Regions from separate parts of the Kutzneria chonburiensis genome, predicted to be linked through region 3. Evidence: riboswitches for the same ligand, from Rfam matches in the RefSeq annotation. Region 3 holds a riboswitch; each other region holds the start of a gene.
What was found. A riboswitch is a leader RNA that binds a small molecule or an ion and turns the genes downstream of it on or off. The one in region 3 is predicted to bind S-adenosylmethionine.
Positions count from the first base shown of each region.

Region 1: it holds a riboswitch for S-adenosylmethionine, as region 3 does, so the genes downstream of both, M3Q35_RS38520 (methionine ABC transporter ATP-binding protein) here and M3Q35_RS42955 (GNAT family N-acetyltransferase) in region 3, are expected to answer to the same signal.
Region 2: it holds a riboswitch for S-adenosylmethionine, as region 3 does, so the genes downstream of both, thrC (threonine synthase) here and M3Q35_RS42955 (GNAT family N-acetyltransferase) in region 3, are expected to answer to the same signal.

Region 1 is NZ_CP097263.1:8,247,369-8,257,708, forward strand. It holds gene M3Q35_RS38480 (hypothetical protein) at 1-87, shown strand, start outside; gene M3Q35_RS38485 (dolichyl-phosphate-mannose--protein mannosyltransferase) at 162-1,751, opposite strand; partial or broken gene rsmI (16S rRNA (cytidine(1402)-2'-O)-methyltransferase) at 1,777-2,630, shown strand; gene metG (methionine--tRNA ligase) at 2,662-4,455, shown strand; gene M3Q35_RS38500 (TatD family hydrolase) at 4,452-5,276, shown strand; gene M3Q35_RS38505 (resuscitation-promoting factor) at 5,643-7,187, shown strand; gene rsmA (16S rRNA (adenine(1518)-N(6)/adenine(1519)-N(6))-dimethyltransferase RsmA) at 7,205-8,047, shown strand; gene M3Q35_RS38515 (GNAT family N-acetyltransferase) at 8,050-8,538, shown strand; SAM riboswitch class I at 8,680-8,770, shown strand; gene M3Q35_RS38520 (methionine ABC transporter ATP-binding protein) at 8,996-10,006, shown strand; gene M3Q35_RS38525 (methionine ABC transporter permease) at 10,003-10,340, shown strand, end outside.
Region 2 is NZ_CP097263.1:9,472,404-9,482,743, reverse strand. It holds gene M3Q35_RS44015 (peptide-N4-asparagine amidase) at 1-1,564, opposite strand, end outside; gene M3Q35_RS44010 (glycoside hydrolase family 3 N-terminal domain-containing protein) at 1,954-4,272, shown strand; gene rpsT (30S ribosomal protein S20) at 4,382-4,645, shown strand; gene holA (DNA polymerase III subunit delta) at 4,706-5,677, opposite strand; SAM riboswitch class I at 5,766-5,880, shown strand; gene thrC (threonine synthase) at 5,891-7,162, shown strand; gene M3Q35_RS43990 (cache domain-containing protein) at 7,177-7,875, opposite strand; gene M3Q35_RS43985 (FadR/GntR family transcriptional regulator) at 7,905-8,888, opposite strand; gene M3Q35_RS43980 (gamma-aminobutyraldehyde dehydrogenase) at 9,011-10,340, shown strand, end outside.
Region 3 is NZ_CP097263.1:9,242,658-9,252,997, reverse strand. It holds gene M3Q35_RS42995 (DJ-1/PfpI family protein) at 1-599, opposite strand, end outside; gene M3Q35_RS42990 (thiamine pyrophosphate-binding protein) at 614-2,218, opposite strand; gene M3Q35_RS42985 (type 1 glutamine amidotransferase domain-containing protein) at 2,226-3,050, opposite strand; gene M3Q35_RS42980 (FAD-dependent oxidoreductase) at 3,253-4,887, shown strand; gene M3Q35_RS42975 (TetR/AcrR family transcriptional regulator) at 4,909-5,475, opposite strand; gene M3Q35_RS42970 (SDR family oxidoreductase) at 5,519-6,286, shown strand; gene M3Q35_RS42965 (NAD(P)H-dependent amine dehydrogenase family protein) at 6,298-7,368, shown strand; gene M3Q35_RS42960 (P-loop nucleotide/nucleoside kinase family protein) at 7,445-7,894, shown strand; SAM riboswitch class IV at 7,918-8,033, shown strand; gene M3Q35_RS42955 (GNAT family N-acetyltransferase) at 8,051-8,578, shown strand; gene M3Q35_RS42950 (serine hydrolase domain-containing protein) at 8,563-9,819, opposite strand; gene M3Q35_RS42945 (arsenate reductase family protein) at 9,822-10,178, opposite strand; gene M3Q35_RS42940 (cytochrome P450) at 10,210-10,340, shown strand, end outside.

The sequences.
Region 1 (10,340 bases), 1.0 Mb from region 3:
ACCGACCTGGAAGCCGGCGACCGGATCGACCGCCCCTGCTGCGACAACCCCTGGAAGCCCACCCTAACCACCGCCCTCACCCCCTGACCCCGAACGCTTGGAAGGGGGCCTTCCTACACTCCGAGTGCAGGAAGGCCCCTTCCAAGCATGAGGGGCGGGAATTAGCGCCAGCTGGGGAGCCAGAGTTCGGCCTGCCACTGGGCGGCGCTGATGGGGTCGCCGTTGAGGATCGGCCACAGCCAGACGAAGTTGGCCACCACCAGGCCGGTGTAGATGGCGACGACGAGCAGGCCGGTGCCGCGGCGTTCCGCGCCGGCCCGGGCCCGGCCGAGGATGTCGCCGCAGGCCAACACCAGGCCCAGCACCAGGAACGGCGCCATCGGCGTGACGTAGAAGAAGAACATCTGCCGGTCGATGTTGACGAACCACGGCAGCAGACCGGCCATGTAGCCGACCATCACGGCGGCGTGGCGCCAGTCGAACTTGACGATGGCCCGCCACAGCGACCAGCCGATCATCGGGAAGGCCAGCCACCACATCGCCGGCGTGCCGACCAGCATCTGCGCGCTCACGCACTCCGACGCGCCACAGCCGGCGGCCAGCGGGCTGGGCGACTGCTCGATGTAATAGAGCATCGGCCGCAGCCCCATCGGCCACGTCCACGGCTTCGACTCCCACGGATGTGTCCCGACACCGGGCGCGCCGGTGATCAGGTTGGCGTGGAAGTGCAGCACGTTGCCCTCGTAGAAGAAGAACGACTGGAAGGCGTTGGGCAGCCAGCTGGACACGGCGACGGTGTTGCCGGCGGCGTTGCGGTCGACGCCGGTCTCGCTGCCGAACCAGGCCCACCAGGAGGCGAAGTACACCGCCACCGAGATCACCACGATGGCCCACAGCGCCGGCAGCACGTCACGGATGAACGCGCCGGCCCACGGCCGTTCCACGCCGGCGGCCCGCCGCGCGGTCGCGTCCCAGATCACCGACAGCAGGCCGAAGGCGACGATGTAGTAGATGCCGTTCCACTTGACGCCGCAGGCCAGGCCGAGCGAGACGCCGCACGCGAAACGCCACCACCGGAACCCCAGCCGCGGGCCGAACTCGGAGGCGTTGACCCAGCCCTCGGACACCGCGACGGCCAGCCGGTTCCGCACCACGTCCCGGTCGACCAGCAGGCAGCCGAAGGCCACGACCACGAACAGCGCGCCGAAGATGTCCAGCATGCCCAGCCGGGACTGCACGTGGCTGACGCCGTCGCAGATCAGCAGCACGCCGGCCAGCGCGCCCAGCATGGTCGAGCGGGTCAGCCGCCGGCCGATCCGCACGATCAGCAGGATGCAGATGGTGCCGGCGATGGCCGACGAGAACCGCCAGCCCCAGCCGTCGTAGCCGAACAGCCACTCGCCGATGGCGATCAGGTACTTGCCGACCGGCGGGTGCACCACCAGCTCGTAGCCGGGGTTGTCCTCGTAGCCGCCGTTGCGCAGCATCTGCCAGGCCTGCGGCACATAGTGCTTCTCGTCGAACACGGGCGTGCCGCGGTCGGTCGGCCAGCCCAGGTCCCAGAACCGGACGAGACCACCGATCAGGGTGACGGTGAGCGTGACGATCCACCCGCGGACGGTGTCCGTCGGTCGCCAGACGGCCAGGCGTTCCAGCGGCCCGGCGGTGGACGGCTGGGCCGCCGGCGGCAGCTCGCCGACGTCCACCACGCCGTCGGGCTCGGGGTCGGTCCGCTCCACGATCGTCGTCACGGGGGTCGATCGTAGGGTGAGTGGCGTGAATACCGTATCGGGCACCGGTCAGCTGCTGGTGGCGGCGACGCCGCTGGGCAATCTCGGCGACGCCACCCGGCGACTGGTGGATGCCCTGGCCACGGCCGATCTGGTGGCGGCGGAGGACACCCGCAAACTGCGGTCGCTGGCGTCCGGTCTCGGCGTCACACCGGCCGGGAAAATCGTCAGCTTCTACGACGCGGTCGAGCAGGCCCGGCTGCCCGGACTGGTCAAGGCGGTCGCTTCCGGACAAACGGTGCTGCTGGTGACCGACGCCGGTATGCCCAGCGTGTCCGACCCCGGCTACCGCCTGGTCGCGGCGTGCGTGGCCGAGGATCTGCCGATCACCTGCCTGCCCGGCCCGTCGGCGCCGGTCACCGCGCTGGCCCTGTCCGGGGTGCCGGTCGACCGGTTCTGCTTCGACGGCTTCCCGCCGCGCAAGCCGGGGAGCGCCGCAAGTGGCTGGCCACGCTGGCCACCGAGACCCGGGCCTGCGTCTTCTTCGAATCACCGCATCGGGTGGCCGCGACCCTGGCCGACGCCGTCGAGGTGCTGGGCGGCGAGCGTCGCGGCGCGGTCTGCCGGCAGCTGACCAAGTCCGACGAGCAGGTCGTGCGGGGCACGCTGGCCGAGCTGGCTGAGTGGGCCGCCGGCGGTGTGGGTGGCGAGGTCACGGTGGTGTTCGCCGGGGCCGAGCCGGCCGTCGTGGACGTCACGGACGTGGCCGGCCTGGTCCCGGCGGTGCAGGAGCGGGTGGCCGCTGGACAACGCCTCAAAGATGTGGTTGCCGAGGTCGCGGCCGGTGCCGGCGTCAGCAAGAAGGCGCTGTACGACAGCGTGGTAGCGGCCAAGAAGTAATGGGTGTACGTACACCCGTACCCTTTGTCGCATGAGTGCCTCCGTGCTGACGGCGGTGGCCTGGCCCTACGCCAACGGCCCCCGTCACATCGGCCATGTCTCCGGTATCGGTGTCCCCTCCGACCTGTTCGCCCGCTACATGCGAATGTCGGGTCACGACGTGCTCATGGTCTCCGGCAGCGACGAGCACGGCACGCCGATCCTGGTGCAGGCCGACAAGGAGGGACTGACGCCGCAGCAGACTGCGGACAAGTACCACCGCGTCGTCGCGGAGGACATGCGCGCCCTCGGCGTCACCTACGACCTGTACACGCGCACCACCACGCGCAACCACTACGACGTGGTGCAGCAGATCTTCCTCGCGCTCAACGACAACGGCTACATCCTGCCCAAGACCACGACCGGCGCGGTCAGCCCGTCCACCGGCCGCACCCTGCCCGACCGCTACATCGAGGGCACCTGCCCGATCTGCGGCTACGACGGGGCGCGCGGCGACCAGTGCGACAACTGCGGCAACCAGCTCGACGCCGCCGACCTGATCAACCCCAAGTCGCGGATCAACGGCGAGACGCCCAAGTTCGTCGAGACCGAGCACCTGTTCCTCGACCTGCCGGCGTTCACCCGGACGCTGGGCGAGTGGCTGGCGTCCAAGACCGACTGGCGGCCCAACGTCGTCAACTTCACCAAGAACCTGGTCGACGACATGCGGCCGCGGGCCATCACCCGCGACCTGGACTGGGGCGTGCCGATCCCGCTCGACGGCTGGCGCGACCAGGGCCTCAAGCGGTTCTACGTGTGGTTCGACGCGGTCATCGGCTACTTCTCGGCCAGCGTGGAGTGGGCCCGGCGCAGCGGCGACCCGGACGCGTGGAAGCGCTTCTGGACCGACCCCGAGACGCCGATCGTGCACTTCATGGGCAAGGACAACATCACCTTCCACGCCCAGATCTGGCCGGCGCTGCTGATGGGCCACAACGGGGCCGGCGACAAGGGCGGCAAGCCCGGGCCGTACGGCACCCTCAACCTGCCGACCGAGATCGCCTCCAGCGAGTTCCTCACCATGAGCGGCTCCAAGTTCTCCACCTCCCGGGGCCGGGTCATCTACGTGCGGGACTTCCTGGCCGAGTTCGGCCCGGACGCGCTGCGCTACTTCATCTCGGCCGCCGGGCCCGAGACCCAGGACGTGGACTTCACCTGGGAGGAGTTCGTCCGGCGGATCAACTTCGAGCTGGCCAACGAGTGGGGCAACCTGGTCAACCGGTCGGTCTCGATGGCGCACAAGAACGTCGGGGCCGTGCCGGCGCCGACCGCGCCGACCCAGGCCGACGAGGACCTGAAGGCGCTGTCCAGGGCCGCGTTCGACACCGTGGGCACGCACCTGCGGCACTCCCGGTTCCGCGCCGGCATCGGCGAGGCGATGCGGGTGGTGTCGGCGGCCAACAAGTACCTGTCCGACCAGGAGCCGTGGAAGCTCAAGGACGACCCGGCCCGCCGGGACACGGTGCTGCACACCGCGTTGCAGGTGGTCAAGGACGCCAACACGCTGCTGACGCCGTTCCTGCCGCACTCGGCGCAGAAGATCCACGAGCTGCTCGGCGGCACCGGGCTGTGGGCCTCGCAGCCGGAGATGCGCGAGGTCACCGACCTGGACGACCCGTCACGCGAGTACCCGGTGCTGACCGGTGACTACACGGCCGAGCAGGCCAAGTGGGAGTCGACGCCGATCGAGGTCGGCGTGCCGCTGAGCAAGCCGACGCCGCTGTTCGCCAAGCTCGACCCGGAGCTGGGCGAGACCGGTCCGGAGTGGGCACCAGTCGAGAAGTGACTCCTCGCAGGGGTGAGCGGCCGCCGATACCGGAGCGTCTTCCGGTGTCGGCGGTCGACGCCCACACCCATCTGGAAGCCTGTGGCGCCAAGGATTCCGCCGATGTCCGGTCCATGATGGACCGGGCCGAGTCGGCCGGCATCGGGCACGTGATCACGGTCGCCGACGACATGGCGGCCGCCCGCTGGGCCGTGGAAGCGTCCACCTGGGACGATCGCGTTTTCGCCGCCGTGGCGCTGCATCCTACGCGTACCAAGGACTTCGGTGAGTCCGAACGGGACGAACTGGCCGCGCTGGCCGCGCACCCGCGGGTGGTGGCGATCGGCGAGACCGGTCTCGACTACTACTGGGACTACGCCCCGCATGACGCCCAGCAGGACGCTTTCCGTTGGCACATAGAGCTTTCCAAGCGCCTGGGCAAGCCGCTGATGATCCACGACCGTGATGCGCACGAGGACGTGCTGCGCATTCTGGACGAGGAGGGCGCGCCGGACAGCGTGGTGTTCCACAGCTTTTCCGGCGATGTGGACATGGCGCGACGCTGCGTGGCCGCCGGTTACGTGCTGTCGTTCTCGGGCACGGTCACGTTCCGCAACGCGGAACCGTTGCGGGACGCGGCAATGGTTGTCCCGCTGCAACAGTTGCTTGTGGAGACGGACGCGCCTTTCCTGACGCCCCACCCGTTCCGGGGTCGCCCGAACGAGCCGTACTGCGCCGCGTACACGCTCCGTGCACTCGCTGATCTACGGGGAGTACAGGTCGGTGAGCTGGCAACAATTGTCACCGCAACGGTGAACCGAGTCTTCGGCCTGGGCGTATGACCCTCCGTGCGACGAAGATTTCACCCCGTGGTGTGACTGGAGCCACAACAACCCGAGGAATGTTTGCTCACACGCTCGACCTCCGTTACGGTCCCGTGATCGGTGGATCGGGCAACGATGTCCGCCCACCGGCCCGCAGTCAGGTCGGCGTTCGTCGGGGACGGCCGGCTTCCGCGAGGAAGCGGCCGGACGGCGTTGACTACGGGACCGAGCAAGGCAGTCGGAGCACGAGACCCGAGCGAAGCGAGGAGAAGTACCAGCGGCTGATCGGCTAGTGGCGAGACAGCCGCGGAACTCTTCGCGGACCATCGGCTTTTCGGAGGTAACGACCCCGTGACTGGGACCGGTAGGCACCGTAGACCGCGCATGTCCGAGGAAGCACCCACCCAGGTGCAGAGCGCGCAGAGCTTCTGGGCACCCCACACCGGGGTGGCCGTTGCGGAGCGCCAGACCTCGGCCTGGACCGCTGTGCGGCCGGACCTCGACTGGGACTGGGACTGGGAGGCCGAGCTCGAGTCCACCCGCCAGTTCGTGCCCGGCGGGGCGTACGTCTCCACCCAGGACGTGATGGACGTTCTCGGGCCTGACGCCCAGGACATCCTCAACTCCGTCAACATGGAGCTCGACCAGCTGCTCGAGCTGATGAACGCCAAGACCACGGTCTTGCCGATCATCCGTGACGACGCCGGTCCGCTCACCGAGGGCCTGGCCCAGTGCTGGGAAGAGCTCGAAGAGGGACTTGAGGACCGCAACCTCGTCCCCGAGCCGCTGCGTGGAACCAAGCGGGCAAAGACAGTCGTCAAGACCGACCTCGAAGCCAAGTCGCCGTGGAAGCGCCGGTTCATCAAGGCAGCCGTGATGGCCACCCTGGTCAGCCTGGCCGGTGGCGGCGCCACCGCGCTGGCCATGGACAAGGCCGTCACCGTTGACGTCGACGGCCACGAGATGACCGTCCACACGTACTCCGGCACCGTCGGCGACGTGCTGGCCAAGCAGGGCCTGACCGCCGGCGCGCACGACTCGCTGATGCCCTCGGCCGGCTCCTCCATCGCCGACGGCGGCAAGATCGTCCTGCAGCGCGGCCGCACCATGACGGTGTCGGTGGACGGCGTCTCCCAGACCCAGTGGGTCAAGTCCCTCACCGTGGCCGACGCGCTGCGCGAGATGGGCGTCAAGACCGAGAATGCCAAGCTGTCGGTCGACCCGTCCAAGCAGATCCCGCTCAACGGGATGTCGCTGGACGTCAAGACGGCCAAGCAGGTCACCATCAGCGACGGCGGCAACGCCCCCAAGCAGCTCACCACCTACGCGGTGACCATCCAGGAGCTGCTCAAGTCCCTGAACATCTCGCTCGGTGCCGACGACAACGTCGCGCCGGCCGGGGACACCAAGCTGGCCACCGGCGCCCAGATCACCGTCAGCCGCAACGGCGTGACCGTGGTCCAGGAGAACCAGGACATCCAGCCGACGACGCAGATCGTCAACGACCCCACCCTCGACGAGGGCGTCACCCAGGTCATGGACCCGGGCACGGTCGGCAAGCAGAACGTGACCTACCGGGTCACCATGCACAACGGTCAGCAGACCGACAAGCAGCAGATCGGCGTGCAGATCATCACGCCGATGAAGCCGAAGGTCGTCAAGAACGGCACCAAGCCGCTGCCGGGCGACGAGATCTGGGACAAGATCGCCGGGTGCGAGTCCAGCGGCAACTGGCACATCAACACCGGCAACGGCTACTACGGCGGGTTGCAGTTCAACAACCCGACCTGGCTGTCCAACGGCGGTGGCCAGTACGCGCCGCGGGCCGACCTGGCCACCCGCGAGCAGCAGATCGCCATCGCCAACAAGGTCCGCGCGGCCCGTGGCCTGCAGCCGTGGGAGTGCGCCAAGATCCTCGGCCTGGACTGAGCCTAGAATCTCTCTCCGTGCCCGAACTGCTGGGACCCGTCGAGGTCCGTGCCCTTGCCAAGGAGTTGGACGTCCGTCCGACCAAGAAGCTGGGCCAGAACTTCGTGCACGACACCAACACCGTTCGGCGCATCGTCACTGCCTCCGGTGTCACCGGCGATGACGTGGCGTTGGAGGTCGGTCCCGGCCTCGGGTCGTTGACCCTGGCGCTGCTGCCGGTGTGCAAGGCCGTCGTCGCCGTCGAGATCGACCCCGTGTTGGCGGCGAGGCTCCCCGCCACCGCCGCCGAGTTCGCGCCGTCCTTCGCGTCTCGGCTTTCGGTCGTCGGTGCCGATGCCATGCGGGTCACCGCTGACCAGCTCGGTGCCGCGCCTACCGCTTTGGTCGCCAACCTGCCGTACAACGTCTCGGTGCCCATCGTGCTGCACCTGCTCGCCGAGCTGCCGTCATTGCAGACCGGGCTCGTCATGGTCCAGTCCGAGGTCGCCGACCGCATGGCCGCCGGTCCCGGCAGCCGGGTCTACGGGGTGCCCAGCGTCAAGCTCGCCTGGTACGCCGACGCTCGGCGTGCCGGTCCCGTGCCGCGGTCCGTCTTCTGGCCCGTGCCCAACGTGGACTCGGCGCTCGTCGCCTTCACTCGGCGTGAGTCCCCGTCCACGGTTTCCCGCGAGGCCCTCTTCGCCCTCGTCGACGCCGCCTTTGCTCAACGCCGCAAGACGCTTCGGGCCGCCCTCGCCACCTGGGCCGGTTCCCCCGACCGCGCCGGTCAGCTCCTCACCGCCGCCGGCGTCGACCCTTCGTCCCGTGGCGAGCAGTTGGGCATCGCCGACTTCGTCCGCATCGCCGAAGCCGCCCAGTAGCCATGTTGGTGCCGCTCCAGGCCGGTTATGCCCCGGCCGTCCTCGCCTTCGAGCTCGCCAACCGCACCTACTTCGCCGCCTCCATCTCCGACCGCGGCGACGACTACTTCGCCCAGTTCACCGCCCGATACGACGCCCTGCTCGCCGATCAGGCCACCGGCCTCTGCGCCTTCTACCTCGTCGTCGAGGACGACTCCGTGCTGGGCCGCTTCAACCTCGACCGTTTCTCTGGCGGCACCGCCGACCTCGGCTACCGCGTCGCCCAGTCCGCCGCCGGCCGCGGCCTCGCCACCCGCACCGTGCGGGACCTGTGCGTGCTGGCCGCCTCGCGGCACCGCCTCCACACCCTCCGCGCCGCCGCCTCCCACCAGAACGTCGCTTCGCGGCGGGTCCTGCTCAAGAGCGGCTTCGCCGAGACCGGTCCGGCCGACCCCGCCGAGCTCGGTGGCAAACAGGGCACCTGGTACCAGCGCGACCTGCTCGACGGATAACTCTGGGTGCCGATGAAGTCGCTGTCCGATATGTCGGTGGCCGAGTAATCTTCGGCCATTGGTGTGACTTACCGAACGATCCATGGTTCTTTGCAGGCACGGCTTGATTTTCCACATACCGGTCAGGTGTACTGCTACTTGCATCCATCCCGAGCGGCCGAGAGACCTGGATCGACGAAGCCGCAGCAACCACCCCACCCGGGGCAGGTGCTACAGCCAGGACCGATGGAGGACGTCATGGACCTCGTACGAGTGTGCGCAGCGCTGCTGCTCACTCGCCGTCGAGTGGTCGATCAGTGCCGTCGCACCGCGACGGGCTGTCGGGCCGGCCGGTAACACCCCTACCGCCGCCTACTGTCGGTTCACCCTCATCGCATCGTCCCGATAGGACGGTCCAAAAAGGACGACCTGCGCGCGCCGTCTTCGCGCGGGGTCGCCGCGTGCCGTGGAGCAAACAGTGATCACTGTCGACAATCTGGTCAAGTCATTCCCCAGTCGTAGCGGCGCCGTGCGCGCCCTGGACGGCGTCACCCTCGAGGTCCAGGCAGGCGCGGTGTGCGGCGTCGTCGGCCCGAGCGGCTCCGGCAAGTCGACCCTGGCCCGCTGCATCGCCCTGTTGGAGCGCCCGGACAGCGGTGCGATCCGCGTGGACGGCACCGACCTCGTCACCCTGGACGGCAACCGGCTGCGCGCCGCGCGCCGGCAGATCGGCGTTGTGCCGCAAGGGGATTCGCTGCTGCGCCAGCGCACGGCGGCCGGCAATGTGGCGCTGCCGCTGGAAACCGCGGGCGTCGACGGCCCGACCCGGCGTCGCCGCGTCGGCGAACTGCTCGACCTGGTCGGCCTGACCGACAAGGCCGCCTCGTACCCGGACCAGCTCTCCGGCGGTCAGCGTCAGCGCATCGCGGTGGCCCGCGCGCTGGCGGCGAACCCCGCGGTGCTGCTGGCCGACGAGCCCACCTCGGCACTGGACCCGGAGACCACCGGCTCCGTGCTGACCGTGCTCGACCGGGCCCGGGCCGAGCTCGGTGTCACGGTTGTTGTTGTCACACATGACATGGCGGTGGTCCGCCGGATCTGCGACGACGTCGCGCTGCTCGACGGCGGCCGGATCGTGGAGAACGGCAGGCTGCTCGACCTTGTGTCCGATGTGGACAGTCGTACCGCCAACGCGCTGCTGCCCGCGCTCGACCAGACCGACGGCATCGCCGCCAACCACGACCGCGTCGCCGACGTGGTGCTGGTCGGCTTCGCCGCGGTGGGCGCGCTGCTGCCGGAGGCGTCCAACCGGTTCGGCGTCGACCTCGCCGTGCTCGGCGGCGGACTGACCCGGCTCGGCGAGACCCCGGTCGCCCGGTTCCGGCTGGGCCTGACCGGCGAGCGGGCCGACTCCGCGCTGGAGTGGATCTCCGAGGCCGGCGCCCTCGTTCGACGGGCCCAGAAGGGCCCGCAGGGAGTCGCTGCGTGAGACCGACCACTCCGTGGTCCGATGTGTTCGACCTGCTCCACCCCGCACTTGGCCAGACGCTCTACATGGTCGGCGTGGCAACGTTGTTCGCCACGGTGCTCGGGATTCCGCTCGGCGTGCTGCTGCACGTGACGGCGCCGGACGGGCTGCGGCCCGTGCCGGTGCTGCACCGGATCCTGGGCACCGTGGTCGACTTCGGCCGGTCACTGCCGTTCATCGTGCTCATCGTGCTGCTGCAACAGGTTGTCACCCGCCCGCTGATCGGCACCTCGATCGGCCCGACCGCGGCGATCGTGCCGCTGGCCATCGGGGCGGTGCCGTTCCTCGGCCGGCT
Region 2 (10,340 bases), 230 kb from region 3:
CGGTGTCGATGTCGCGGGAGTAGAACCGGCCGGTGTCGGCCAGCCCGCTCCAGCGCTCGCTCGACTGCCCGTCGGCGTAGCTCAGCACGCCGTTGGTACGCCCGAAACCGCCGCTGGTGTCGATCTCGTCGACGCTCAGCTGCGGTGCGCCGCCGCCGACCGTCCACAAACGACGGCCCTGGTGGACGGTCGCGTCGATGCGATAGTTGTTGTCGTTCACGATGTTCTGGGTGACATCGGCCTTGAGTGAGAAGTCGAAGCCGCTGGCCCCGTAGTCGCCGAGCACCCGCTGGTCGGTGATCTGGTGGGCGGCCGAGTCGGCCAGGGTGGTGGTGTTGTCGAACGTCCACTGCCCGGACGAGTTCACCGGCACGATGCCGGCCGACGTGCGCAGCACGCCCGCGGTGCGCCAGGTTCGCTGAACGTGCGTGACGATCTTGTTGTCCAGCCCGGTGCCGTTGGTCGTGGTCCGCACGTCAGCATCGGGCACGTTGTCCTGCAACAGGGTGCCGGTGACCCGCTGGACGTGCGGATCGGTGGTGGCGAACAGGTTCGCGCCCAGCGTCCACAGGTCGACGATGCCCTTCGGCGGGATCAGCCGCACGGTGTGCGGCTTGCCGTCGGTCAGCAGGCCGATGAACGGGCTCAGGTCGATCGTGTACGGCAGCGTGACGATCGAGTCGATGGCGGTGATCGGCCGCCACAGCATCGGCGCGACGCCGCCGGTGTAGATCACCGAGTACGGCGACACCACGCCGGCCGGTTTGCCGTCGACCGTCACCTCGACCTCGCGGTAGGCCCCGCCGCCGCACAGCCCGGCCGACGGATTGGCCTGCACCAGCGAGTCCGGCACGTTGGACCACCAGAACTCCTCGCAGCCGCCGCCCCGCGCGTAGATCTCGGCGGTCAGCTTCGCGGTGTTGGCCGGCACGGTCACCTGGGCGTCGTAGCTCTGCCCGGCCGACAGGTCCCGCCAGCCCGGCTTCGACGCGTCGGCGGCCAGCGGCAGCACGGTGTCGGCCTGCCGCGGCGCGGGATGGGCCCGGTCGGCCTGGTAGTAGCTGACCGTGACGGTGATGTCGTACGGCCCGGTGTAGGTGTCGTTGACGACGTTGCCCAGGTCGACCACGAACGGCTGCGGCTGGTGCAGCAGCGGCGAGAACTCCGTGATGTCGCGGTCGAAGCTCCACGTGATGCCGGACGGGTCCGGCTCCGGGGTCGAGGTCCGCAGCACCTCGGCGCCGCCGATCCACAGCCCGGCCAGCCGGTCGTACTGGCGGCCCTGGCTCTTGCCGGTCCAGCTCAGCACCACCTTGGTCCACGGCCCGGCGCATTCGGCCGGCGGCGTGAGGGTGCCGACGTAGGGCTGGCCGTAGGAGTTGGCGAACACGTGCTGCATGGCCGTGACCGTGCAGTGCGGGGTCGGCGGTCTGCTGACCGGCGGCAGCGCGGTCAGCGGATCCTGGTAGTCGGTGACGACGCGATCGGCGGCGCTCGCGGGCGCGGCCGTCACGACGCCGAGCGCGGCAACGGCGACGAGCAGAGCGGTGAGATATCGGCGCACCGTCGGACGCTAGCGCCCGGCCGTGTGGTTGCAGGACCCCCGGACGGCGGTAATCGTTCACAACCTTGGATGACCCGAGCCAGTCTCGTTCACATCCGTGACCAGATGCTGGGACGTTCAGGGATCGTGGCCAAAAGGGCGCTCAGCTGCGGTGATCCGCCTCCTTCCGGCATCGCTCACGGCCGCCCGTGTGACGATCACACGGGTTGTCCGAACCACCGCCGCGCAACGAAACCCCTTGACAGCACTGCAAAAACTCTGAAACACGTCACTGTCCGTGTCCAGATCCCGGGATGGGAGCGCTTCCAAATCCCCCGAACGGGGCTACAGGTCACGGGCCTTCCCGGACAAAGGTGACAACTGCGTTACCAGCCAGAACAGGAGGCACAGTGGCCCGAATCCGCCCCGGTTTGCGCGCCGCCCTCGCGATGACCGCCGTCGTCGCCCTGACCACGGCGCTGGCCCAGTCCAGCAGCCAGGCGTCACCCAGCGGACCGACCGGCTCCGACGACTACGGCAGACCCATCTACCTCAACCCCGCGATCCCCACCCAGTACCGGGTCAACGACCTGCTGCGCCGGATGACGCTGGCCGAGAAGGTCGGCCAGATGGCGCAGATCCGGGTGGGCAAGCTGCGCGGCGACTGCAACAACGCCAACGGCCCGCTGGTCGCCTCGTGCGAGCAGCAGGTGCTGGTGGACGCGCACGTCGGCTCGATCCTGTCCGGCGGCGGCGACTACCCGGTGGACAACACCGCCAAGGGCTGGGCCCAGGTCACCAACGGCATCCAGCACTACGCGCTCGACAACAACCGGCTCAAGATCCCCGTGCTGTACGGGGCCGACGGCGTGCACGGCGACAACAACCTCGTGACCGCGACGATGTTCCCGCAGCAGATCGGCGTCGGCGCCACCTGGGACACCGCGCTGGCCGAGAAGATGGGCGAGTCCACCTCGGCGACCATGCGGGCCACCGGCGTGTTCTGGGACTTCGCGCCGGTCTCCGACATCTCCCGCGACACCCGCTGGGGCCGCTACTACGAGACGCTGAGCGAGGACCCGACGCTGGCCGGTGCGCTGGCCGGGTCGCTGGTCAAGGGCCTCCAGTCGTACAACGGCAAGGGCGCGACGGCCAAGCTGGCCGCGACCGCCAAGCACTTCGCCGGCTACTCGGCCCCGATCAACGGCCACGACCGGGTGCCGGCCCAGATTCCCGTGCGTGAGCTCCAGGACGTGTTCCTGCCGGCCTTCCAGCCGCAGATCGACGCGGGCGTGCTGACCGCCATGGCCAACTCCGGCGCGGTCAACGGCATCCCCGTGCACGCGTCGAAGTTCATGCTCACCACCGAACTGCGCCAGCGCATGGGCTTCAGCGGCGTGACCGTCAGCGACTGGTCCGACATGGCCAGCCTGGTCACCAAGTACCACGCCGCACCGGACTACCCGACCGCCATCGCGATGAGCGTGAACGCCGGTGTGGACATGGCGATGGAGCCGTCCAACGCGGCCGGCTACACCCAGGCGCTGACCGACGACGTCCACAACGGACTGATCAGCCAGCACCGGATCGACGAGGCCGTGAGCCGGATCCTCAAGCTCAAGTTCGACCTGGGCCTGTTCGACAAGCCGTTCGTCGACGAGAACGCGGCCGACGGCGTCGTCAACGGGGCCGGCACCGACCTGGCCCGGCAGGCCGCCACCGAGTCGACCGTGTTGCTGCGCAACGACAACAAGACGCTGCCGCTGTCCACCGGCGTGCACAAGATCGTGGTCGCCGGCGACAGCGCCGACAACCCGGCCCAGCAGTTCGGCGGCTGGACCGTGAACTGGCAGGGCGTCACCCCGGGCGGTCCGACGCCGCCGGTCGTCACGCCGGTGCAGGGCATCAAGGAGGCCGTGCCGGGGGCGAACGTGGTCGCGGCGGCCGACCAGCCGACCGCCGTCGCGCAGGCCGCCGACGCCGATGCCGTCGTGGTGGTGCTGGGTGAGAAGGCCGGCGCCGAAGGCCCCAACGACAGTGAGAACCCGGCGCTGACCGCCGCCCAGCAGTCCCTGGTGGACTCGCTCAAGGCGACCGGCAAGCCGGTGGTGGTCGTGCTGATGACCGGCCGTCCGCTGGTCTTGGGCTCCGTGGCCACCGCGCCGACGCTGCTCCAGACCTGGCTGCCCGGCTCCGAAGGCGGGCACGCGCTGGCCGACATCCTGTTCGGCAAGGCCAACCCCAGCGGCAAACTGGCCGTCTCCTGGCCCAAGACCCTCGGCGACATCCCGATGTCCTACGACCAGCTGCCCGGCACCAACGGCGGCCCCAGCTCCAACTACGACCCGCTGTTCCCGTTCGGCTTCGGCCTGTCGTACACGACCTTCAGCACCGCCACCCCGACCGTGAGCGCCACCACCGTGCGGGGCGACGGCAAGGAGACGGTGTCGGTCGCGGTGACCAACACCGGCGCGGTCGCCGGCAGCACGGTCGTGCCGGTGTACGTGCACCAGCCGGTCAGCCCGGTGCTCGTGCCGGACAAGCGGCTGGTCGGCTTCACCCGCGTCGACCTCAAGCCCGGCGAGACCAAGACCGTGCAGGTCACGTTCAACGTCAGCCAGCTGGGCGTGACCACCGGCGACGTGGACGCGGCCGGCCGGCGCGAGGTCGAGAAGGGTGCGTATGCCGTGGTCGTGGGCACTGCGCAGGCGCCGTTCACGGTGCGTTAGACTGACTGCTCGTGTCGTGCGGCGTTCCGCCGTGGAGGAAGACCCGGGTCACCGGGTGCCGTGTGAAGTGCGACACGACAAAGACAGAGTGAACTGAGAGGTCAGTCGCGTGGCGAACATCAAGTCGCAGCAGAAGCGGATCAAGACCAACGAGGCCGCCCGCCTGCGCAACAAGGCGGTCAAGTCCAGCGTCAAGACCGCCATCCGCAAGGTCCGCGAGGCCGTCGCCGCCGGCGACAAGGACAAGGCCCTCGAGCTGGCCCGTGCCGCCTCTCGCAGCCTGGACAAGGCCGCCAGCAAGGGCGTCATCCACGCCAACCAGGCGGCCAACAAGAAGTCCGCGCTCGCGCTGGCCGTGAACAAGGTCGGCTGAGCACGCCGTTTCGTCGTCGAGAGGGGCGTTCCCGTTGCGGGGACGCCCCTTTCGCTTGCGTCAGCCGATCTGGTGGGCCGCGACCACCTTGAGCACGGCCCGCTCCAACGCGTAGTCCGCGTCGGCCGCCACGCCCTTCACGTCGGCGTTCAACGCCGCCACGATCTGCATCGCCTCGGCCAGCCCGGCCGGTGACCAGCCACGGGCCTGCCCCTGCGCGCGCTTCACCTTCCACGGCGGCATGCCCAGGTCGCCGGCCATCCGGAACGGGTCGCCCCGGCCGGCCGAGGCCACCTTGGCCACCGTGCGCACGCCCTCGGCCAGCGCGTCGGCCACCAGCACATGCGGCACGCCCAGCTGCATGGCCCAGCGCAGCGCCTCCATCGCGCCGGCCCGGTCCCCGACCACGGCCAGGTCGGCCACGGCGAAGCCGGTCACCTCGGCCCGGCCCTGGTGGTAACGGCGCACCGCCGCCTCGTCGACCTTGCCGTCGTTGTCGGTGACCAGCTGCGAGGCGGCCGCGGCCAGCTCACGCAGGTCGTTGCCGACCGTCTCGATCAGCGCGGCCAGCCCGGCCGGGTCGATCTTGCCGCCGGCCCGGCGCACCTCGTCCTTGACGAACGCGTCGCGGTCGGCCGGCTTGGTGATCTTCGAGCACTCCACCACCGTGGCGCCGGCCTTCTTCAGCGCGCCCGGCAGGTCCTTGGCCACCTTGGCCCGGCCGCCGCCGGTGTGCAGCACGATCAGCACGATGCCGTCGGCCGGCTCCTTGGCGTAGGACAGGACCGCGTCGGCGATCTCCTTGCCGACCTCCTGCGCCCCCTCCAGCACCACCACCCGGCCCTCGGCGAACAGCGACGGGCTGAGCAGCTCGGCCAGCTCCGGCGGGGTGAGGTCAGTCACCCGCACGCGGGTCAGGTCGGCCGACGCGTCGGCCTCGCGGGCCTGCGCCAACGCGGCCCGCACGGCCCGCTCGACCAGCAGTTCCTCGTCGCCGAGCACGAGCAGCAGCGGATCAGGGGCGGCACTCACCCCGTCATCCTTCCACGTCCCGCATACTGGGCTCGCGGGTGGCGATGCCACGTCGCGTTGCCGTACCGTGCAGGTCACAACTGAACACCGCTCATCCAGAGGGGCAGAGGGAACGGCCCGTTGAAGCCCCGGCAACCGGCGACGCATGTCTTTGTGCGTCGAACACGGTGCCAATTCCGACCCACACGTGGGAAAGATGAGGAGACGCCTCCCATGACCTCGACCGTCGACGCCCGTACGCCCGCCAACTTGGGCCCTGTCAACCTCGGCCCCGCGCGCGCCCTGAGCTGTCGTGAGTGCGGCCACCAGATCCCGCTGGCCGCGGAATTCGCCTGTAGCGAGTGTTTCGGCCCCCTCGAAGTGGCCTACGACTTCGGCCGCGTCACCCGCGAGGACATCGAGGCCGGCCCCAAGTCGATCTGGCGCTACCGCAACCTGCTGCCGGTGCCGACCGACGTGCAGTCCTTCCCCAACACCGAGCCCGGCCTGACCCGCCTGGTCAAGGCCGACCGCCTCGGCGCGGCGCTGGGCGTGCGCAACCTGTGGGTCAAGGACGACACCGGCAACCCCACGCACTCGTTCAAGGACCGCGTGGTCGCGGTCGCACTGGCCGCGGCCCGCCAGCTCGGCTTCAAGGTGCTGGCCTGCCCCTCCACCGGCAACCTGGCCAACGCCGTCGCCGCCGCGGCCGCCCGCGCCGGCTGGGAGTCGGTCGTGCTGATCCCGTCCTCGCTGGAAAAGGCCAAGATCCTCACCACCGCCGTGTACGACGGTGCCCTGATCGCCGTCGACGGCAACTACGACGACGTGAACCGCCTGGCCACCCAGCTCGCCGCCGAGCACGAGGACTGGGCGTTCGTGAACGTCAACGTCCGGCCGTACTACGCCGAGGGCTCCAAGACGCTGGCCTACGAGGTCGCCGAGCAGCTCGGCTGGCGGCTGCCCGGGCAGATCGTGGTGCCGGTCGCCTCCGGCTCGCAGTTGACCAAGGTGGACAAGGGTTTCCGCGAGCTCGGCGAGCTCGGGCTGGTCGACGCCACCCCGTACCGGGTGTTCGGCGCCCAGGCCACCGGCTGCTCCCCGGTGTCGACGGCCTACAAGGCCGGCACCGACGTCGTCGCGCCGGTCCGCCCCGACACCATCGCCCGGTCGCTGGCCATCGGCGCGCCGGCCGACGGGCCGTACGTGCTGGACACCGTGCGCCGCACCGGCGGCGCCGTCGAGGACGTCACCGACGAGGAGGTCGTCGAGGGCATCCGGCTGCTGGCCCGCACCGAGGGCATCTTCGCCGAGACCGCCGGCGGCGTGACCGTCGCGACCGCCAAGAAGCTCGTCGAGACCGGGCAGCTCGACCCCGACGCCGACACCGTGCTGTTGATCACCGGCGACGGCCTCAAGACCCTGGACGCCGTGGCCGACCGCATCGGTCCCAAGGCTGTCGTGCCGCCCAACGCCGCCGCCGTGACCGAAGCTCTCGGCCTGTAAGACCCTTTAGCGGTTTAGGGTATTACCAGCGCTATAGGGGCGTCTCCACAACGTCGAACGCCGGCGCGTGTCTGCGCGCCGGCGTTCCACCACGCCGGCACATCGGCGTCCCGCATCAGCGATCCCGTGGCCAGCCGGGCGCTGTTGGAGACGATCACCCGCCCTTGGGCGTTCACGAGGGCCGCTCGCGATCCCAGCCTTCGCAGCTTGGGCTGCAACACATGCTCGAATTCCCGCACGTACACGTCCGCCCCCACCACTCCGGCGAACGCGCCGTTGCGGCGGGCCGGCACCGTGAACGTGAGCGTGTACTCGTCCGTGCAGAGGTAGTCCACGTACGGTCCGTTCACGTGCCGGCGGCCCGTGTCCCTCGACACCGTGAACCAGCTTTGCCTTGTGTAGTCCAGGAAGTTGGCACTCCCCGGCTCCAGGCTGATGAACAGCTGCTCCGGCCCGGTCGCCTTGGCCGTCCACCACTCGAAGCCGTACTCCTGGTCCGCCAGCACGTGCGGCGCCGCCACATAGCCCGCCCCGATCACCAGGCCGCCCAGCGCGTCCAGCACCTGCGGCCTGATGCCGTCCAGGTCCCTGGCCCTGACCTCGTCCACCACGTCCAGCAGTGCTTCCACCGCCACCAGCACCGGCTTCAGCCGGTCGAAGACGTCTTCCACGATCGCCGCGACGTGTTCGACGACCTCGTCACCAGTGCCCATGACGCTCACCTCGGCTGTACGGGTAACGGTCAGGATTCCAGCAGGGCCAGGTGCATGTCCACGAGCCGGTCCACCGCTTCGAGGATGTGCTCCTCGGTGAGCTTGCGGGCCAGCTCCCCGTCCTGCAGCGCGATCGCCTCCGTGATCGCCCGATGCTCCGCGTAGGCGTTGGGACTCGGCGGCAGCCACAGCAGCCCGCCCCTCTCCCCTTGGAGCTGCACCTCTTCATGCGTCAGCCGCGCCGACTGCGCCGCCGCCGCCACTTCCAGGTGAAACTGCCGCTCCGCCCTCGCCGCCGCCTGCTCCCCCCACCGACTCCAGCCCCGCTCCGCCACCCCACCGGCCTCGCCGTCCGCCGCCCGCTCCCGCGTCGCGCCCCCTCCCCCACCAAACACCCCCCGTTCCAGCCCCCGCCGCGCTCCGCCCTCCCCACCAGCCTCGCCACCCGCCACCGAGCCCAGGCCCTCACCCCCGCCACGCGCCGCCAGCCCTTCTCCCCCTCCGCGCGCCGCCAGCCCCTCCGCCACGCTGGCCTCACCGTCCGCCCCGCGGGCTTGTCCATCGCTCGCTCGGCGCAGGTCTTCCGTCGCCAGCCGCAGCCGCTCCACGTCCTCCGGCGAGCTTCGCTCCGCCGCCAGCCGGGCCGCCGCCCCCGCTACTGCCAGGTAGTGGTCGCCGATGTCGCGCAACTCGCTCAGCGACACCGCCCGCAGCCGCTGCCGCCACGACGTCGGCGCCCCCTCCTCCGGCGCGATCACGAAGCTGCCGCCCCCTCGTCCCCGTCTGGTGGCCACCAGGCCCAGCTGTCTCAGCGCCACCAGCGCTTCCCGGACCGTCACCGTGGCCACCCCGAACTGCCCGGCCAACTCCGCCTCGCTCGGCAACTGCTCCCCGTCGGCCAACAACCCCATCGAGATCGCGTCGGTCAGCCGCGTCGTCACCGCCTCGGCCCGCCCGAGGTCGCCCAGCGGCGCAAACACGTGCGACCTCGCCTGCCCCATGCCAACCCTCACCCTTCTCACCACCGAGGACTCTCGACCCCAATCCTCCTCCACAGTCTTGCCATATGACATATGGACTCATATGTTTAACCCCATCCCGCTCCTCCGCCACCCCGGGACCGCAGGGAGTCGCCATGCGACAGCTGCACCACTTCATCGACGGGGCCCAGGTCGACTCCGCCTCCGGACAACGCGCGGACGTGATCGACCCGGCGACCGGACAGCCGTACTGCACGGCCCCGGTGGCCGGCAAGGTGGACGTCGACGGGGCCCTGCACGCGGCGCAAGCGGCCTTCGAGTCCTGGCGGGACACCACGCCGGCACAACGGCAGCTGGCGTTGTTGAAGATCGCCGACGCGGTCGAGGAACGGTCCGGCGAACTGGTCCGGGTTGAGTGCGAGAACACCGGGAAACCGTTGGCGCTCACGGCATCCGAGGAATTGCCGGTGGTGGTGGACCAACTGCGCTTCTTCGCCGGCGCGGCCCGGGTACTCGAGGGAAAGTCGGCCGGGGAGTACATGGCCGGCCACACGTCCTTCGTGCGGCGCGAGCCGATCGGGGTGTGCGCGCAGGTGACGCCGTGGAACTACCCGCTGATGATGGCCGTCTGGAAGATCGCGCCGGCCCTGGCCGCGGGCAACACGGTGGTGCTGAAGCCGTCGGACACCACGCCGGCGTCCACCTTGCTGCTGGCCGAGATCGCCGCGGAGCATCTGCCGCCGGGTGTGTTCAACGTGGTCTGCGGCGACCGGGACACCGGCCGAGCACTGGTCGGCCACGAGATCCCGGCGATGGTGTCGATCACCGGGTCGGTCCGTGCCGGCACCGAGGTCGCGAGCGCGGCGGCAGCCGACGTCAAACGCGTGCACCTGGAGCTGGGCGGCAAGGCGCCGGTCATCGTGTTCGCCGACGCCGACATCGAAGCCGCCGCCGAAACCATCGCGATGGCCGGCTACTTCAACGCCGGGCAGGACTGCACCGCCGCCACCCGGGTTCTCGTCGCCGACGGGGTGCACGACAACTTCGTCGCCGCCCTCACCACCCGGGCCCTGGCGACCAGAACCGGCGGTCCCGACGACACGTCAGCCGACTACGGTCCGCTCAACAGTGCCGATCAGCTCGACCGCGTCGCCGGTTTCATCGACCGGCTGCCGGCCCACGCGACCGTCCACAGTGGTGGCAGCAGACTCGGCGACAAGGGTTACTTCTTCGGCGCCACAGTGGTTTCCGGCGTGCGGCAGCAGGACGAGATCAGCCAGCACGAGGTGTTCGGGCCGGTGATCACCGTGCAGCGCTTCGCCGACGAGGCCGAGGCCCTCGGCGCGGCCAACGGCGTGCCCTACGGGCTGGCGTCGTCGGTGTGGACGACCGACCACCAACGGGCGATGCGCATGGCCGGCCGACTCGACTTCGGCTGCGTGTGGATCAACACGCACATCCCGCTCGTCGCCGAGATGCCCCACG
Region 3 (10,340 bases):
GTGCGCGCGACGACGAGGTCGATCAGCGTGCGGGCGAACAGATGGCAGTGCCCGGCGCTGCGGCCGGTGATCAGGTCGTTGTCCACGACGACGTCCTGGTCGGTGTAGCGGGCGCCCATGTTGCGGACGTCCCCGATGAGGTTGTTGTGGCAGGTGAGCCTGCGGTCCTTGACCACCTCGGGGATGGGCGACACCAGCCACATGCCGTGGCAGATGATGCCCTTGAGGATGGTCGGCACGGCGAACGCGCGCCGCAGCAGCTGCACCGCGGGCGCCAGCTCCCGCACGTCCTCGGTGTAGCGCAACCGGTCGGACACCATGCCACCCGGCACGATCAGCGCGTCGTAGCCGTGCAGCTGCTCGTCGGTCACGGCCTCCAGGTCGCCGCTGACCGACATCGGCGCCTGGTACTCGTGGCCGAAGAAGGTCATCGACTCCTGCCCCCACAGCCGGGTGAGCAGGTCGACGTGTGCGCCCTCCTCCGCGAACCGCCTTTCGTAGTAGGCGATTTCCGGCTCGACGTAGTCGCTTTCCATCAGGATCGCGATGTTGCGTCCGACCAGCCGCCCGGTGTCGGCGACGGGTACCGAGATCGTCATTCGTCCGCCTCCTCTCAGGCCGTCACGAGGTCGATGAGGAACGGGCCGTCGTGGTCGAGCATCCGCTGCACCGCGGCCGCCACCTGCTCCGGCTTGTCCACCCGCATCGCCGGCACCCCGAGGCTTTCCGCCAACCCGACGAAGCCGATCTCCGGCTCGGCCAGGTCGAAGCCGCTGGGGTGCACGTGCTGGGCGATGTCGCGTTCCGCGAAGTAGCGGTCGATGTTGTCGTCCAGCAGCTGGTACCGGTGGTTGTTGCAGATCACGAACTTGGCCGCGACGTTGTGCCGCGCGGCCGTCCACAGCGCCTGGATGGTGTACATGCTGCCGCCGTCGCCGGTGAAGCCGACGACCGGCGCGTCCGGCCGGGCCAGCTTCGCCCCGATGGCGCCGGGAATCCCGATGCCGAGTGAGCCGCCGCGGGTGGCGAAGTACGTGCCGGGCAGCCGCCGCGGCAGGTGCGCGGTGAGGTGCGGCGACGCCGTCAGCGCTTCGTCGATCACGATCAGGTCGTCGCCGGTCTGGTTGTGCAGCTCGGCCGCGAAGACCGCCATCATCGGGCTGTCCGCGGTCACTTCGGGCCGCGGCACCTGGTCGAAGATGCCGCGGGCCCGACCGGCCTCGGCCAGGCCGTCGGCGATGGCCGCCAGCGTCGGCCTCGGGTCGGCGGCCAGCGCGATGTCCACCGGGTGGTTCTTGGCGATCTCGTAGTCGTCCAGGTCGATGTGCACGACCTTGGCGCCCGGCGGGAACGGGTTGCCCAGCGCCGGGAAGACCTCCGAGAACACGTACGTGCCGACGATCAGCACCGCGTCCACATCGGACAGTCGGCGGGCGCTGTCCTCGCCGAACATGTGCCCCGTGTTGCCCTTGTACAGCGGGTGCCGGGGATCCATGTTGAGCTCGGAGTTGTCTACGCCGTACACCGGCGCGTCCAGCATCTCGGCCACCGCGGTCAGCTGCTCCTGCGCGCCGGACACCGAAACCCCGTCGCCCATCAGGACAATCGGGTTGCGCGCGGCGGCCAGCAGCTCGACCGCCTCGGCGATGTCGGCCGCCGCCGGCGTGACCGTCCTGTTGGGAATGACGGTCGGCAGTGCCGCCTCGGCCGTGAGCTCGTCGAGCACGTCCATCGGCAGCGCGACGAACACCGGCCCGCGGGGCGGCGTCATCGCGATCTTCACGGCCCGGCGCAGCACCCGCAGCACCGAGGACGGGTCGATCACCCTGGTCGCGTACTTGGTCACCGGCTTGGCCATGGCGACCAGGTCGGCGGCCATCTGGGCGTCCATCGCGTCGTAGCGGACACCAGCCTCGCCGGCGACGACCACGAGCGGCGAATGCCCCCGCTTGGCCTGGTAGAGCATGCCGATCCCGTTGCCCAGTCCCACGCCCGAGTGCAGCTGCACCAGGGCGGGGCGGGCGCCGGCACGGGCGAAGCCGTCCGCGATGCCGATCGCGACGGTCTCCTGCAACGCCAGCACGTAGTCGAAATCCGGCACCGATTCCAGCACGTCGAGGAAGCCCTGCTCGACCGTGCCGGGATTGCCGAACATCGTGGTGATGCCGTCGGCGGTGAACTGCTCGAAGACGGCGACCTTGCCGGGCCGTGGAGTCATCGCCGGCTCACCAGCCGTACCGGGTCAGCCCCGACTCCAGCACCTCGACCAGCTTCTCGCCGGCCAGGAAGGAGTCCGGAGTGGACCGTGCGGTGATGAACGGGTAGTCCACGATCACCGAGGTCTCGTGGCCGACGTTGCCGTGGTAGCGCCCGTTCGGGCCGGTGGCGTCGCGCAGGATGTACTCCAGCGGGTACGGCGGCGGGCCCATGTTGAACTCGACGCCGATGAAGCCGGTGCCGTCCTTGTAGTCGTACTCCTTGCAGTGACCGGTGACGTGCTTGCCGTCGATGATGCTGTCCCGGTCCTCCCAGCTGCGGGCGAAGGCAAGGCAGGCAACGCCGTAGCACTCGGCCACCACCGGCTTGCCGGCGCGGACGAAGGCCAGGATCAGCTCGTGCACCCGGCCGTTGTTGGCCAGGTCCACGATCGGGCCGGAGCCGCCGACGATCACCATCGCGTCGAACGAGCGCAGGTCCTCGGCCACGTCGTCCAGCTCGCGGTAGTAGGCCTCGATCTTGCGCAGGAAGTTGTTCTCGCTGTTGTACGGCCGTTCCGGCACCCACTCGGCCAGGCTGACCGGCTCGTCGAGCCGGCCGGACCCGTCCAGCGCGACGACCGAGGCCGCCACTTCCGGCGTGGTCACCGAACGACCCAGTGGCGGGTCGATGTAGCCGGGGTCGACGCTGGGCGGCAGCGGCACCGGCCGCTTGCCGTTCGGCGTGGCGAACACGACCTGGTATCCCTGTTCGTCGCAGGCCGCCAGCGGACCGACCAGTTCCTCGCCCCAGTATCCGTATTCGGACAGGATGAAGAGGATCTTCTTGGACATGGGTGTGCTCCCCACTCGATCGTTCTTCTCGCATCGCAGTCAACCTCTCGAGTGATTGCCGAACAACACAACCACCGCTACTTCCGCGACTTGACGCAGCCACGGGCACAACAGTCGTGCGACTGCGTCAGGTCAGCGCGCGTCGAGCAGGCCTCGGCGGGGACGATTGGCCGGCCAAGTCCGCGCGGCATTGGAGACTGCCATGCCTGAACGACACCGCCCGGTGGTGCTCGCGGTCGACGACGATCCGCATGTGCTGCGCGCGATCCGACGCGACCTGAGCCGGCAGTACCAGGACCGCTACCGGGTCATGGCGGTCGACTCGCCGGCCGAGGCGCTGCGGGTGCTGGAAGCCGTGCGCAAGCGGGGCGAGGAACCCGCGCTGCTGCTGGCCGATCAGCGCATGCCGGAGATGAACGGCGTCGACTACCTGGCCCGCACGCTGGAGCTGTTCCCCCGCGCGCGGCGGGTGCTGCTGACCGCGTACGCCGACACCAAGGCGGCCATCGACGCGATCAACCAGGTGCGGCTGGACCACTACCTGGTCAAGCCGTGGGAACCGCCGCAGGAGCGGCTGTATCCGGTGCTGGACGAGCTGCTCGAGGACTGGCAGCGCACGTATCTGCCGCCGTACGACGGGATCCGTGTGGTCGGGCACCGGTCGGCGCCGGCAACGCACCGGGTGCGGGACCTGCTGACCCGGCTGCACCAGCCGTTCCGTTTCGTTGACGTGGAACGGGATCCGGCCGTCGCGGTGGACGGCCCGTTGCCGGCTGTGCTGCTGCCGGACGGCAAGGTGCTGCCCCGGCCGTCCGACCGTGATCTGGTGGAAGCCTTGGAGCTCAGCGGTCGTGAGTTCCGGGAGCACTACGACCTGGCCATCGTGGGCGGTGGGCCGGCCGGTCTGGCCGCGTCCGTGTACGGCTCCTCCGAGGGTCTGTCCACGCTGCTGGTCGAGTCGTACGTGCCGGGCGGGCAGGCGGGGACGTCCAGTCGGATCGAGAACTACCTCGGTTTCCCGTCGGGCGTCAGCGGGGCGGAGCTGATCCGTCGCGCGGTCACGCAGGCACGGCGGTTCGGCACCGAACTACTGGCCCCCGCCAGCGTTTGCGGCCTGCGCACGTCCGGACGGGCCCGCGTGCTGACGCTGTCCGACGGCCGGGAGATCAGTGCCAGCACGGTGTTGCTCTCCCCCGGCCTGCGCTACAACCGGCTCACCGCCGAGGGGGCGGACCGCTTCGAGGGCGCCGGCGTCTACTACGGCGCCACCACGTCCGAGACCGCATCCTGTGTGGGGCAACATGTTTTCGTCGTCGGCGGCGCGAACTCGGCCGGGCAGGCGGCGGTGCACTTCGCCCGGCACGCGCAGCAGGTCAGCCTGGTGATCCGCGGCGACCGGCTGGACAAGGGCATGTCCCAGTACCTGGTGGACGAGATCACCGCGGCGGCCAACATCGAGGTGCGGCTGAACACCGAGATCGTCGCGGCCGACGGGGACGAACAGCTGGCCGGCGTGACGCTGCTGGACAGCTCGACCGGCGTGAAGTCGACGCATGACACCGAGTACGTCTTCACGTTCATCGGGGCGCGGCCCAACACCGACTGGCTGTCGACGTGCATCGCCTTGGACGGCAACGGATTCATCCTCACCGGCCCGGACGTGCCGGTCGGGCCGAGCTGGGATCTGCCGCGGCTGCCGCTGCTGCTGGAGACGAGCGTGCCGGGCGTGTTCGCGGCCGGCGACGCGCGGGCGAACTCGATGAAGCGGATCGCCTCCAGCGCGGGCGAGGGCGCGATGGCCGTCGCCCTCGTGCACCGCTACCGGGCCGAGAGCTGAGGCGCGGCACGGTTCGTGCGGTCACAGGGGTCGCGGGCGCACCATCTCGGGCAGCCGGTCGACCACCGTCGCCGAGCCGCCGAGCAGCGACGTGACCATGCACGAGCCGATCACCAGCACCATCAGCGCCTGCGCGTCGGCCACGGCGTCGTCGCTGCCCTCGGCGTGCAGCAGCTCCTCCAGCGAGACCCGGCCGGGCACGCCGAACTCCCGCCACAGGGCCGATTGCAGCTCCGGGTGGTCCCGCAGCGAGGCCAGCAGGCCGGGCAGCGCGGCCCGCACCTCGGGCCGGTTGAACAACTCCGCGGTGTAGGCGAAGGACCCGCGCACCCACTCGCCGGAGTCGGTCGAGGCCAGCACCGGCGTCGGCTCCTCCGACCAGGCGAACACCGCCTCGAACACCAGGTGGGTCTTGGACGGCCAGCGCCGGTAGAGCGCCGGCCGGCCGACGCCGGCCCGCTCGGCGATGGCCACCATGGACAGCCGGTCCCAGCCGACCTCGACCAGCAGCTCACGCGCGGCCAGCAGGGCCGCGTCGTCGATCGCCCGGTCCCGGGGGCGGCCCCTGGGCCGCTCGGACTGCTCCATTCCCGTCATTGTGAATAACGTAACACGCTGTTACGTTAATTGGGTGGTCCTCGACGGCAAGACAGTGATCGTGTCCGGGGTCGGCGCCGGTCTCGGCCGGCAGACCGCGCTCGCGGCGGCCCGCGACGGCGCCAACGTCGTCCTCGGCGCGCGGACGGAAGACAACCTGAAGGCCGTGGCCGAGGAGATCGGGCCGCGGGCGGCGTACGCCGTCACCAACATCACCTCGGCCGACGACTGCGACGGCCTGGTGGCGGTGGCCATGGAGCGGTTCGGCGCGGTCGACGCGGTAATCCACGTGGCCGCCCGCGACCGCGTGTTCGGCGGGCTCGAAGGCGCCGACCTCGACCTGTGGCGCAAGGTGTTGGACGTCAACGTCATCGGCACCATGCGGCTCACCCAGGCCGCGCTGCCGGCGCTGTCCGTGCGCGGCGGCGCGATCGTGATCATCGGCACCCAGGCCGCGTTCAGCCCGACGCTGCCGCAGGCCGCCTACGCCACGTCCAAGGGCGCGCTGCACGCCGCCATGTTCTCGCTGGCCCAGGAGCTGGGGCCGCGCAAGATCCGGGTCAACTCGGTGGTGCCGGGCTGGATGCTGGGGCCCAACGTCGAGATGTACATCCAGTGGATCGCGGCCAGCCGGAACGTGCCCGAGGACGAGGTCAAGGCCGAGCTGGCGGCCAAGGCCGCGCTCAACGCGATCGCCGAGGACACCGATGTGGCCGAGGCGGCCGTGTTCTTCGCGTCCGACCGGGCCCGCATGCTGACCGGGCAGACGCTGTTCGTCAACGGTGGCGAGTACTTCCGCTGAGGGGAAAAGCTATGGCGCACAAGGTGATCGTCTGGGGCACCGGCGTGGTCGGCAAGCTCGTGATCCGGGAACTGCTCGACCATCCCGAGTTCTCGCTGGCCGCCGTGATCGTGCACGACCCGGCCAAGGACGGCGTGGACGCCGGGGTGCTGATCGGCGGTGCTCCGGTCGGGGTTGTCGCCACCACCGATGTGCGGTCCGCTTTGGACACCGAGGCCGACGCCGTCGCGTATTTCGGCCCCACCGCGGAGTTCGCGCTGGAGAACATCCAGAACATGGTGCTGGCGCTGCGATCCGGCAAGCACGTCGTGTCCACGTCCATGACTCCCCTGGTGTATCCGGATGTCTGCCCGCCCGAGCTCCGGGCCGCGCTGGAGCAGGCGTGCGCCGAGTCCGGCAGGGCGTGCTTCACCACCGGCATCGATCCCGGCTTCGCCAACGACCTGTTTCCGTTGACACTGCTGGGAGTCTGCGGCCGGGTCGACAGCGTGCGGATCCAGGAGCTGGTGGACTACGCCAGCTACGCCGGCGACTACAGCAAGGTCATGGGCTTCAGCCTGCCGCTGTCCGCACAGGCCGTGCTGGAGATCCCGCAGGTCCTCATCTTCGCCTGGGGCCACACCATTCCCATGATCGCCGATGCCGTCGGTGTCAAGCTCGACCGCATCGACACCGTCTACGAGAAGTGGCCCGCGCCTTCCCGTATCGAGTACCAGCACGGCGTCATCGAGGAGGGCCACTGCGCCGCCGTGCGCTTCGAGATCCGCGGTTGGGTCGGCGACGAGCCTCGTATCGTCATCGAGCACGTCAACCGCATCACCAACGCCGCTGCCCCCGAGTGGGCCCGGGCCGCGTCGGTGGAGAACGACGCCTACCGCATCATCGTCAAGGGCAGCCCCGAGATCACCCAGGAGACCGCTTTCCGCCACGAGGTCGACGGCGATCCCGTCAGCGGCGGCTGCCTGGCCACCGGGATGCGCGCCGTCAACGCCATCCCGTATCTCGACGCCCTGCCGGCCCGTTTGGTGTCAGCTCTGGATCTCCCCCTGATCCCCGGCCGCGGCACCATCCGCCAGGCCTGACGTCAGCAGTGCCGCCGGCCGGCCACCAAGATCGTCCTTCCCTGCATCCGCTGGCGCGGGCTGGCAGGATCCGGGTGTGAGGGTATCGCTGATCATCGTCTGCGGGCTGCCGGGGAGCGGCAAGACCACGCACGCCCGTCGGCTGGCGGCGGAGCGTGGCGGGGTTCGGCTCTCGCCCGACGACTGGATGGACGCATTGCGCGTGAACCTGTGGGACACGGCGATGCGGGCACGGGTGGAGGCGCTGCAATGGGTGCTGGCCAAGGACATGCTCCGGGCCGGCGTGACCGTCGTGATCGAATGGGGCACGTGGAGCCGGGCCGAGCGGGACACGGTGCGGATCGAGGCGCGGGAACTCGGCGCGTCGGTGGAGTTGGTGTACCTGGACGTGCCGGTCGACGAGCTGTGGCGGCGGATTCAGGAGCGGGGCCGGGAGGATCCGCCGATCACGCGGGCCGACCTCGAGGTCTGGAGCCGCGACTTCGAGCGGCCGACCGAGGAGGAAATGGGGCTGTACGACGGCTAGGCGGCTGCTAGGCTGCGAAGCAAGGTCATGAGTGCCAGCGTCAAGCCCCGGCTCGCTGGCCGGCAACCCTGGCGTTGGCGGGCGGGGTGCTCCGGGTGATGACCGGGCTCGGCGCACCGGCGTCGGGCAAGCCGCGAGCCAAGGAGCTGTGGACCCATGACCGTGTTCCGACCGGCCGAAGTCGAGGACGCCGACCGGATCGCCGAGCTGCATGCCGATAGCTGGCAGCGGTTCTACCGCGGCGCGTACGCGGATTCCTTTCTGGACGGCGATGTGGTGGCCAATCGTCGCGAGGTGTGGTCGGCCCGGCTCGCGTCTCCGGCCGGCAGCGCAACCGTTGTCGCGGAACAGGATGATCTACTGGTGGGCTTCGTGCACGTCATCTTCGACGCCGATCCGAAGTGGGGCAGTCTGGTCGACAACCTGCACGTCAGGCACGATCAACGCGGCTCTGGCCTGGGCCGCCGACTGCTGTGCCTCGCGGCCGAGGCCGTGGGATCTAGGCCTTTGTACCTGTGGGTGTTGGAGCAGAACGTTGCCGCGCAAGGATTCTACCGGGCGTACGGCGGCATTTCGGTTGAGACGGCGCCGGTGTCACCGCCCGGCGGGGATCCGACTCGGCTCAACGGCAGTCCTTTGATGCTGCGCATGGTGTGGCCTGAAGCCGATCAGGCGATCCGGTAGGCGGCGGATCCGTTGTGCAGGAACTGGGCCCGGCCGTTGCCGTCGTCGCCGATGAGTGAGAGCACCTGGTGGCCGTCGAATGTCGGCTCGACGGTGATGACAGCTTTGTCGGTCAGGCGGACGACTTCGACGCGGTTCTCCGGCTTTCCGTTGCGTGGCCGGTAAGTGAGGAAAGTGCGGCCGTTCTCGACGGCGAGCGTGATGTCGTGCAGGGTGGTGCGATAGGTCCCGCCCATGCGCTCCACGTCGATCGGCGTGGGGTTGGCCGGCGGCACGGGCAACGGATCCGTCTCGACGCCGGTGAGATCGTGCAGCACCTGCGCGAAGATCTCGTAGGCCAGGGGTGCGCCGCCGGCGCTGTTCGTCAACACCGCCACGGCCACACCGGCCGAGGGGGCGACCCGGAGGAACGCCTTCTGTCCCTTGGAAACGCCGGTGTGGCCGACGATTCCGTCCCGGTAGCGCATCCAGCCCAGCCCCCAGCCCACTTGACCGCCACCGAAGTCCGGGACCTCGTCGAGCTGGGTTTCGCGCAGTGCGGCCAGGTTCGGGTCGGTCAGGTGCATGCGAACGAACTCCAGCAGTTCGCGGGCGCTGATCGCCAGGTGCGAGCCGCTGGGCGTGCAGTGATAGCGAACGGCCCAGCTCGTCGTGGGCTCTCCGCCGTCGAAGTGGCCGACGGCCGCGCGGTGCAAGATCGCCTCGTACGGGTCGACGGCGACCGTCCTCAGGCCGAGCGGCGTCGCGATACGCTCGCGCAGCACGTCGTGAAAACGCTGACCGCGTAATACTTCCACCAGCCGCCCGAGCGTCGCGAAGCCGCTGTTGGAGTACGAGAAGACCGTGCCCGGCGGGAACGGATGGTCGACATCGGCCAGCGTGTCGACGAACTTCTCGATCGCGTCGTCGCCACGGCCGGTGTCGACGAAGTGGTTGGCGTCCATGCCACTCGTGTGGGTGAGCAGCTGCCGAACCGTGAACTTTCCGAGGCCGGGCCGGTAGTCGCTCACCGGCCGGTCCAGCTCCAGCAGACCCTCGTCCATCAACTGCTGAACCAGTGTGGCCGTCCAGAGCTTGGTGATCGACCCGATCTTGAAGATCGAGTCGGTGGTGGCCTCGACCCGGGTGTGCCGGCTCAGCACACCCGCCGCGTCGTCCTCGATCCGGCCGTCGGCCAGCACCGCCACCTGCGCCCCGGGCACGTCGTGCCGGGCGATGAGCTCCCCCAGGCTCCAGCCCATCGTCAGTCCAGCACCGAGCGGACGGCTTCCTCGGTGCGGCCGACCACGGCCGGACCGTCGTCGGCGGTGATGATGGGGCGCTGGATCAGGATCGGGTTCCCGGCCAGCGCGGTGATCCACTGAGCGCGGGTGGCGTCGGTCCGTTCCCACGTCTTGAGAGCGAGCTCCTTGGCCACGGCCTCGCCGGTACGCGCGATGTCCCACGGCTCCAGCCCGAGCCGGTCGAGCACGGCCGCGAGCTCGGCCTCGGTGGGCGGGTCCTCCAGATAGCGGCGCACGGTGTAGTCGGCGCCGGCCTCGTCCAGGATCGACAGCGCGGACCGGCACTTGGAGCAGGCGGGGTTGATCCAGATTTCCACCCGGCCAGCTTACGGCTGGTAGCTTCGGGCCATGTCCCCACTCGCGGCCGGATACCCGATCGGCGCGGCGGCGTCGGTCGAGCAGCTCACCGCGGACCCGCACGCGCTGCTGGCCCGCCTGCGCGCGGCCGAGCCGGTGTCGTGGCTGCCGGCGTTGAACGG